DNA from 3 places in the Bacillus sp. AC266 genome. Region 1 is predicted to be linked to each of the others. Evidence: riboswitches for the same ligand, from Rfam matches in the RefSeq annotation. Region 1 holds a riboswitch; each other region holds the start of a gene.
The links. A riboswitch is a leader RNA that binds a small molecule or an ion and turns the genes downstream of it on or off. The one in region 1 is predicted to bind S-adenosylmethionine.

Region 1 (3,224 bases):
CAAGTCCGCTTAGTACATCGTTATGACCGCCTAAATATTTAGTTGCGCTATGAAGGACGATGTTTGCACCTTCTGTTAATGGTTGCTGTATATAAGGCGTATAGAACGTGTTATCTACAATAAGAAGTAGTCCGTGCCTTTTCGCTACACTTGCTACACTTACGATATCAGTTACTTGCATTAATGGATTAGTCGGTGTTTCTATGAAAATAGCCTTCGTTTGAGATGTGATTGCTTGCTCAATTTGTTTAATAGATTGTGTATCTACGTATCTACATCGAATATTCCACTTGTCTTCATGTTCGGAAAATAGACGATATGTTCCCCCGTATAAGTCTTCAGATACGATAAGCTCATCTCCGGAACGGAATAGTGAAAGGACAAGGAGAACAGCCGCCATTCCTGAACTACAGGCATACCCTTGCTCACCGCTTTCTAAGTCTGCAATTGCCTGTTCTAAAAGGCCGCGAGTTGGATTTCCAGTTCTTGAATAGTCAAATCCAGTAGATTTACCAATTCCTTCGTGACGATAAGCAGTTGAGAAATAAACAGGTGGATTAACCGTTCCTGTTGTAGCTTCGCTACGGTTCCCGATTTGTGCTAGTTTTGTTTCGATTGTTGACATGTGAAAATTCCCCCTTTTTAAAGTGAACGACTAAGTGAAAATAAAAAAAGCCTTCTAAGAAGAAGGCTTTCGGATTGAATAGAGTCTTCTTCTCATCTGTCAAATCTTTCACAATTTGCTGGAATTAGCACCTTATTAACGAATGAATGTTAATGGTTGCTGAGGCGTCAAAGGGCCAGTCCCTCTACCTCTCTAGATAAGAATGTTCGTATGAAATTTTATTATGGTTTTAACTTTACAACAAAAGATAATTGAATTGCAACTTTATTTTAAATAATTTTTATTTTTCCGCAAGTGTCATTGACTTTTATTTTAGTGCGTGCTAAATTTATAAAAAATTAACAAACATTGTTAAAATGGGAACGTATTTCCTTTTAGCTACATAAATAAAATAATAAAGACAAACTCTTATTGAGAGCGGTGGAGGGAAAGGCCCTGTGAAACCCGGCAACCTTCAAACTAAATGTTTGAAACGGTGCTAAAACCTGCAAAACGTGTGTTTTGCATAATAAGAGGAGGAACAATTATGTCCCCCTCTTCAAAGTGAAGAGGGGGTTTTTATATTGATAGAAATGAGGGAGATTCGTGAAATTACTAGATTTATTATCAAAAGGAATTGTAATAGGTGATGGTGCGGTTGGAACGTTATTACATTCGCATGGTTTACAAAGTAGTTTTGAAGAATTGAATTTGTCTGACCCGGACTTAATTATATCGATCCATAAACAATATGTAGCTGCTGGAGCGGATGTTATTCAAACGAATACGTATGGTGCGAATGAAGCGAAACTCCGCATGTATGGTCTAGAAAATCAAGTTGTCCAAATTAATAAAGCGGCAGTGAATATTGCGAAAGCATCAGTAACAGATCGGAATGCAATTTTAGGGACAATTGGAGGTATGAAACATATTGGTGCTGTTACAACGACTGATATAGAGCGAGAATTTATGTTACTTGAGCAGGCAGGTGCTTTACTAGAAGAACAGGTTGATGGATTACTATTAGAAACTTTTTATGATGAATTTGAATTATTGCATGCGGTTAAAGTATTGCGTAAACAAACGAATATTCCGATTGTTGCTCAGTTAGCGTTACATGAGGCAGGTACGACTCAAAATGGGAATGATGTCAATGAAATATTAAAACAGCTTTTAGATTACGGTGCCAATGTTGTTGGATTGAACTGTCAACTAGGCCCGCTTCACATGACGGAAGCTTTCAAAATGATATCGATTCCTCAAAATGGCTATTTATCAGCATATCCGAATGCAGGTCTCCCGAATTATGTGGAAGGGCGTTACGTATATGAGGGAAGTCCAGCGTATTTTGAAGAAATGACACCGAAATTTATTGAACAAGGTATTCGTTTATTAGGTGGTTGTTGTGGTACTACCCCGGAACATATTGAAGGAATGAAACGTGCTATTGCAAATGTTGCACCTGTAATAGCAAAGGAGACGATTCAAAGGCCTAAAGTGGTCCATACACATGAGAAGCGTTCGAGAGCTCATGTTACTCTAGCAGAAAAGGCAAAGAAACAAACGACAGTTGTAGTGGAATTAGATCCACCGAAAACGTTAGACACGCAGCGTTTTTTTGAAGGGGCAAGAGCACTGAAAAGGGCTGGAGCGGATGCTATTACTCTAGCAGATAATTCATTAGCATCTCCTCGTGTTTCGAATATGGCTATGGGTGCATTATTAACGAAGCATGATATTCCAGTATTGACGCATTTAACGTGTAGAGACCATAACGTCATTGGACTACAGTCTCACTTACTTGGATTATCAGCATTAGGTATGGAGGAAGTGCTAGCTTTAACTGGTGATCCAGCGCGCGTTGGTGATTTCCCAGGTGCAACTTCTGTATATGATTTGTCATCGATAGAGCTCATTAAAATGATTAAAGAGATGAACGACGGACGCTCTATTTTAGGGAAATCAATTGGTCCGGCAACAAGATTTTCTGTTGGAGGTGCATTCAATCCTCATGTAAGGCATTTAAAAGCAGCGGTCAAGCGAATGGAACGAAAAATTGATGCTGGTGCTGAATATTTCTTAACGCAGCCGATATATGATGTTGCCTTAATAGAAGAAGTATATGAAGCGACAAAGCATTTGGAACAACCTATCTTTATTGGAATTATGCCGTTAGTAAGTAAGCGGAACGCAGATTTTCTTCATTTTGAAGTGCCGGGTATTACTCTCCCTGAAGAGATAAGACAAAGAATGGATGGACATGAAACGAAAGATGCAGCCATAGAGGAAGGGATTCGTATTTCACAAGAGTTGATCGATGCGGCGATGAAATACTTTAACGGTATTTATCTTATTACACCGTTTTTAAAATATGAAATTACAGAACATCTCGTGAAATATGTGAGAGAAAAGCAAGAAGTGAAAGAAGGTATTAATTGATGAAACGAATAGAAAAGAGATTACAACATGAAATTTTAATATTAGATGGTGCAATGGGAACGATGATCCAGCAAGAAGACTTAACAGCGGAAGATTTTGGAGGAGAAGAATACGAAGGTTGTAATGAATATTTAGTAAAAACAAGACCGGATGTTATTTTAAATATTCATAAAGTCTACAT
Region 2 (3,224 bases), on a different contig from region 1:
TATTACAGTTCATTTCAGGAGCACTTGTTGCACCGCTAGTAGGTATTGGTGGAAGCAATACAGCACTTCCTATGGGGGTTGTTATAGCTCTTTGTGAAATTGGTGCTGTGTTATGTTATCTATTTATGGCCAGAAGAAGTGAGAAGCAGTTTGAACTGCAACAAAGACAAAATTTAGAGGCTTAATTTATAAAAAAGAGCTGATTCAAACATGTGTTGAATCAGCTCTTTTTTCATTTCTTTGAAATAACTTATACAGTGTTGTAAGGTGATGCAAAAGTTATTTGCATAAAGTGACGATACTGTGACAAAAATGTTGGTGTGTATATTAAGATCTCGTCTTAAGTGTAAAAAGTAGGGTGTTCTCGGTATAATAACAAGTGGAGATAAAAGAAACTATAATGAGTAATAGCTGTAGATAAAAGGAGAATAAGAGATGAAGAAGGTTTTCGGTATTGCTATGCTTGGGGGTATGCTCCTTCTAGCGGGATGTGATGGAAATAAAGACACGAAAGAACCGAAAGAAAAGGTAGAGCAATCTACTGAGCAAACAGAAGATATGAAAGTATATAACGAGGTACATGAAAAGTATGATGTGAAGATGAACAAAGAAATTAATAAAGCGTTACAGTTATGGGAAGTGGCAAAAGAAAAGGGCGGTAAGGAAATAACTAGTGCTAAATATAAAGAAGACGTGCGAACGGTAACAACGGGCATGTTAGAAGATATTGATCATATGCGTAAAGAAATTCGTGTGCCGAAGTCGAAAGAGGATGAACATGAACTATATGTTGGTTTCTTAAATGAAGCAGAACAAGCGATGAAAAAATTACAGAAGTTAGCTAAAGAAGAAGATTCATCGTTGATTCGTGATATAGAAGTTAATTTTTCAACAGCATCGACATACTATAAACGTTTTCAAACAGAGGCGAAAAAATAACCTTGCGCATGCGCAAGGTTATTTTTTCTTTTTAACATCTCCGTCTTCATCCTCGGATACTAATACCTTCTGTTCTTCGTGAAATTCTGAAATTGTTTGGCCAGTAATATTATCGAATGGAGTGTAAAAAGAAGTGATGCTTTTCTTTTTAATGAAGAGTTTATAGAAGCCAATGATGAAGAGTATGACGATTGTTAATGGCAATCCTATAGTAGCCAGAAGTAGTGGATCCATCTTATAACTCCTTTAATACAATTTCTTTTTATTATAAGCGAAAGATTGTAATTTCAATAACTAATATAATAGAAAACTGATTTTTCTAAATATATCCAATTTGATTGACTTTTCATTTTTTCAGAATTATAATTCGAAATATACAATTTGAACCAAATAATAATATAGCAATTTACTTATCCAGAGAGGTAGAGGGACTGGCCCTATGACACCTCAGCAGCGGGTTCTGTAACAGGAACACCGTGCTAATTCCAGCAAGCAAGTCTTGAAAGATAAGTGATGGGCCTTCGTTTATTAAGCCTTGATCTTATTTTTTAAGATCAAGGCTTTTTGTGTTTTAAGAAGTAGAGAAGGAGTAATGGCAACAAATATGTCAATAAAACAAAGTAAATTCATTTGTTTAGGGGGTTATTGAAGTGTATGTTATTAAAAAACTATCGGTTATGGTATTCACGCTATGGGTCATTACGACAGTAACATTTTTAATTATGCATATTATTCCAGGTGATCCGTTTTCATCAGATGCGAAAATCTTTCCTGAAGAAGTAATACAAAACATGAGAGCGAAGTATCACCTTGATGAACCGTTATGGAATCAGTATGTTGCTTATTTGGATGGGGTAGTTCATTTTGATTTTGGCGAATCTGTTCAATCGACAGGTCAAGGTGTATCGGAAATTATAACAACTGGTTTTGGACCATCGGCAATTATTGGTTTACAAGCACTTGTTATTTCATTGTTAGTCGGAATTGCCGCAGGTACATTTGCCGCGCTATATCATGGGAAAGTGATTGATTATAGTGTGAGCTTGCTTGCGATTCTCGGTATTTCTATTCCTAGTTTTATTTTAGCACCACTATTTATACAAGTATTCGCCATACAATTTGAATTACTACCAGTGGCGTCTTGGGGAACATTTGAGCATACTGTATTACCCTCCTTCGCATTAGCGTTAGGACCAATCGCAGTTATTACAAGATTTGTTCGCTCTAATATGATTGAAGTGTTGCAGAGTGATTATATTAAGCTAGCGAGAGCGAAAGGTATACCAATTAAGAAAATCATTATAAGACATGCTCTTCGAAATGCGATTGTTCCGGTACTTACATTTGTTGGCCCATTAATGGCTGGACTTTTAACAGGGACTTTCGTTATTGAAAAAATCTTTTCAATTCCTGGTTTAGGAAAATATTTTGTAGACAGTATTTTCAACCGAGATTATCCGGTGATTATGGGAACAACCATTTTCTATAGTGCGCTATTAATTGTATGTATTTTTATTACAGATATCATTCATCGTATTGTTGATCCGCGCATTCGTTCTATTACGTAAGGAGGGTGATGTTTAAATGGGGGCTTATGAAATTAATGACCAGTTATTAACGAATGAAGAGAAAAAAGAATTAACGATAAATAAAGATCAGCAAACGATTAGCCGGAAAAAGGAAGTGTTTCGCAAGTTTATATCAAACCCTATAGCAGTTTTAGGGGCAGTGACGTTATTACTAATTATTGTTTTCTCGCTTATTGGCGAAAGTTTAACACCATTTACTGCGAGTGAACAAGTAAAAGAAGCAACTAATTTACCGCCTAGTAGTGAGCATTGGTTCGGAACAGACGATTTAGGGAGAGATATTTGGGCGCGTACTTGGGCTGGTGGGAAAATTTCATTAACAGTTGGATTGGTAGCAGCAGCTCTTGATATAGGGCTTGGTGTACTTATCGGTGGCTTTAGTGGATATGTGAGAGGACGTAATCGTCTTGGAACGTTAATTGATGAGTGGATTATAAGAGGGATTGAAGTGTTATACGGTATCCCATATTTACTGATTGTTATTTTACTATTAATCATTATGAAACCAGGACTTTTTACAATTATTATAGCTCTTGCGTTAACGGGATGGATTGGCATGGCACGTCTCATTCGGGCGCAAGTACTTTCATTGAAACAAAGAGAATTTGTTATTGCAGCAGAGCGATTAGGTACATCTCATATGAAAATTATATATGGGCATTTAATTCCAAACTTAACGGGGATTATTATCGTCAA
Region 3 (3,224 bases), 460 kb from region 1:
CACAAAAAGGAAAATATATTTTCTTATACGCCTGGACTACACACCATTAGCTACTCTTTAAATCCCCTTATATTTTCTACATAGTAGATTTCATTTTAAATTACAAAATAATTTGGAGGTTCACTCACTATGGAACTATACAAAAAATTAACAACAACATTCATCCTCTTATTTGTTGCTTCCATCACTGTCGGCTTTTCCTTAAAAGGCGCGATTCCATACGCTACATTAGTGAGTATTATATTCGCAACGCTATTTTTACTGAGCAGTGCTTTTTGCGCAGGAAAAGCGCGTCAACTGAAAGGCTGACCGTCTATGTTCCGTAAGAAACCAATCCTTTGTAAATCATGTGAAAAGGAAATACAAACGTATGAAAAAGCTTGGATTCATATGCCATTTCCGGCAAGTGGTATGACAAATATGAAGAAGTATATTGAGCTAGACGGGGAAGTTTATTGTAGTTCTTGCATTCAAGTAGTAAATAAAGTGAAACTTTAATCAGTGGGGATTTTGTTCTTCCCCACTGATTATTAGTTAAACCAATCGGGCTTTTACGGGATAAAACCAAATAAAAAAAGCTTTGCGCACACAGCGCAAAGCTTTTTTTCATATATTATAGACCAGCTTGCTCTTTTAAAGTAGCTGCTTTGTCTGTACGTTCCCATGTAAGATCTACATCAGTACGTCCGAAGTGGCCGTAAGCTGCTGTTTGTTTGTAAATTGGGCGACGTAAGTCTAGCATTTTAATAATACCAGCTGGGCGAAGATCGAAGTTGTTACGAACTAGTTCTACTAATACGTCTTCAGATACTTTACCAGTGCCTAATGTATCAACTGAAATTGATACTGGTTGTGCTACGCCAATTGCGTATGCAAGTTGTACTTCTGCTTTGTCAGCAAGACCAGCTGCTACGATGTTTTTCGCAACATAACGAGCTGCATATGCTGCAGAACGGTCAACTTTCGTTGCATCTTTACCAGAGAATGCACCACCGCCATGGCGAGCGTATCCACCGTAAGTATCAACGATGATTTTACGTCCTGTTAAACCAGCATCACCTTGTGGTCCACCAATTACGAAGCGGCCAGTTGGGTTAATGAAGAATTTCGTTTCTCCATCCATTAATTCTGCTGGAACTACAGCTTTAATTACGTGCTCTTTTAAATCGCGATCGATTTCTTCCCACGTAACATCTGGATGATGTTGTGTAGAAATTACAATTGTATCCACACGTACAGGTTTACCATTTTCATCATACTCAACTGTAACTTGCGTTTTTCCATCCGGACGTAAGTATGATAATGTGTCATCTTTACGTACTTCAGTTAAACGACGAGCTAATTTGTGAGCAAGCGAGATTGGAAGTGGCATTAATTCTTGTGTTTCATTACATGCGAAGCCAAACATTAAACCTTGGTCTCCCGCACCAATTGCCTCAATCTCAGCGTCAGTCATTTGACCTTCGCGTGCTTCTAGTGCTTGGTCAACACCCATAGCGATGTCAGCAGATTGCTCATCGATAGATGTTAAAACTGCACAAGTTTCTGCATCGAATCCGTATTTTGCGCGTGTGTAACCAATGCCTTGAATTGTTTCACGAACGATTTTTGGAATATCTACGTAAGTAGAAGTCGTAATTTCCCCCGCTACCAATACTAAACCAGTTGTTACAGTTGTTTCACAAGCTACACGTGCATTTGCGTCCTTTGCTAAGATCGCATCTAAAATTGAATCAGAAATTTGGTCACAAATTTTATCTGGATGTCCTTCAGTTACAGACTCAGATGTGAACAGATGACGTTTTTTTGTCATGTGGTAAACCTCCCTACAGTAATTGTATATATTGTACGGAACTCATCCTTAATTTGCCACAAACTGCGACATACATTTATTCTCCCACACAAGCATACAGAAAAACCTTTCCTACTTAACATAGAGGAAAGGTTTAATTTGCTACTTGCATACTGCTTTTTGCCCTTTGCTCTTATCGTTCGAGACCGTTAGCCTCGCACAGGTTTTAGCACCTATTCACCTGTATTTACCACTACAAATGAGGTTGCTGGGCTTCATCGGGCCTGTCCCTCCGCCAGCTCGGGATAAGAGAGTATCCGTCCCAACCTATACTAAAGAAATGATATTCATTTGTCAATTAATATTCACATTTTCCTGAAAGTTTTTCTCAATACCCATAGAATGAAATATTAATAGGGAAATGATACATTCACACAAACAAAAATAAATAAATAGTATACATTATTTATATAATTGTGTTATACTATTGATGGGGATTACGAGAAATATTTCATTAAATGAAAAGGATGGTATATAAATATGAGTACTGTGAATGTCCAAATTGGTTTACATGAATTATTGAACGGAAGCAATGCACAGATTCAATTAAGTGTTCCGCAATTAGTGGAAAAAGTATTAATGCGAAACGAAGGGAAATTAACTTCTACTGGTGCCGTTTCTGCTTCAACAGGAAAATACACAGGACGTTCTCCTAAGGATAAATTTATTGTGAAGGAAGCATCGGTTGCTGACAAAATTGCTTGGGGAGCCGTGAACCAACCGATCTCTGAAGAACATTTTAATAAATTATATATAAAAGTTTTAGAATACTTAAAAGAAAAAGAAGAGTTATTCATCTTCAAAGGATTTGCTGGCGCTGATCGCAACTATCGCCTACCAATTCAAGTTGTTAACGAATATGCATGGCATAATTTGTTCGTACATCAATTATTTATTCGTCCAAATGAAGAAGAATTAGCAACTCACGAATCAGAGTTCACAATTGTTTCTGCACCAAACTTCAAAGCAGATCCAGCAATTGACGGTACAAATTCTGAAGCATTCATTATGGTTTCATTCGAAAAACGTATCGTACTAATCGGTGGTACAGAATACGCTGGAGAGATGAAAAAATCAATCTTCTCTATTATGAACTTCTTACTACCTGAACAAGACATTCTTTCTATGCACTGCTCTTCAAACGTAGGCGAAGAAGGCGACGTAGCACTATTCTTCGGTTTATCTGGAACAGGCAAAACAACATTATCTGCTGATCCAAACCGTAAATTAATCGGTGACGATGAGCACGGTTGGTCTGATAACGGCGTATTCAATATTGAAGGCGGTTGCTATGCAAAATGTGTAAACCTTTCTCATGAGAAAGAACCACAAATCTTCGATGCAATCAAATTTGGTTCAGTTTTAGAAAACG

Region 2: another riboswitch for S-adenosylmethionine. It lies ahead of AC0IXC_RS26985 (ABC transporter permease); the one in region 1 lies ahead of AC0IXC_RS10400 (bifunctional homocysteine S-methyltransferase/methylenetetrahydrofolate reductase).
Region 3: another riboswitch for S-adenosylmethionine. It lies ahead of metK (methionine adenosyltransferase); the one in region 1 lies ahead of AC0IXC_RS10400 (bifunctional homocysteine S-methyltransferase/methylenetetrahydrofolate reductase).

Annotation. Positions count from the first base shown of each region.
Region 1 is NZ_CEEDEC010000002.1:560,379-563,602, forward strand. It holds gene AC0IXC_RS10395 (methionine biosynthesis PLP-dependent protein) at 1-625, opposite strand, end outside; SAM riboswitch class I at 715-828, opposite strand; SAM riboswitch class I at 1,031-1,140, shown strand; gene AC0IXC_RS10400 (bifunctional homocysteine S-methyltransferase/methylenetetrahydrofolate reductase) at 1,211-3,043, shown strand; gene metH (methionine synthase) at 3,043-3,224, shown strand, end outside.
Region 2 is NZ_CEEDEC010000010.1:24,400-27,623, forward strand. It holds gene AC0IXC_RS26970 (multidrug effflux MFS transporter) at 1-185, shown strand, start outside; gene AC0IXC_RS26975 (hypothetical protein) at 436-939, shown strand; gene AC0IXC_RS26980 (DUF3951 domain-containing protein) at 958-1,173, opposite strand; SAM riboswitch class I at 1,347-1,452, shown strand; gene AC0IXC_RS26985 (ABC transporter permease) at 1,590-2,507, shown strand; gene AC0IXC_RS26990 (ABC transporter permease) at 2,524-3,224, shown strand, end outside.
Region 3 is NZ_CEEDEC010000002.1:100,781-104,004, reverse strand. It holds gene AC0IXC_RS07995 (hypothetical protein) at 130-309, shown strand; gene AC0IXC_RS07990 (hypothetical protein) at 316-498, shown strand; gene metK (methionine adenosyltransferase) at 614-1,813, opposite strand; SAM riboswitch class I at 1,983-2,104, opposite strand; gene pckA (phosphoenolpyruvate carboxykinase (ATP)) at 2,333-3,224, shown strand, end outside.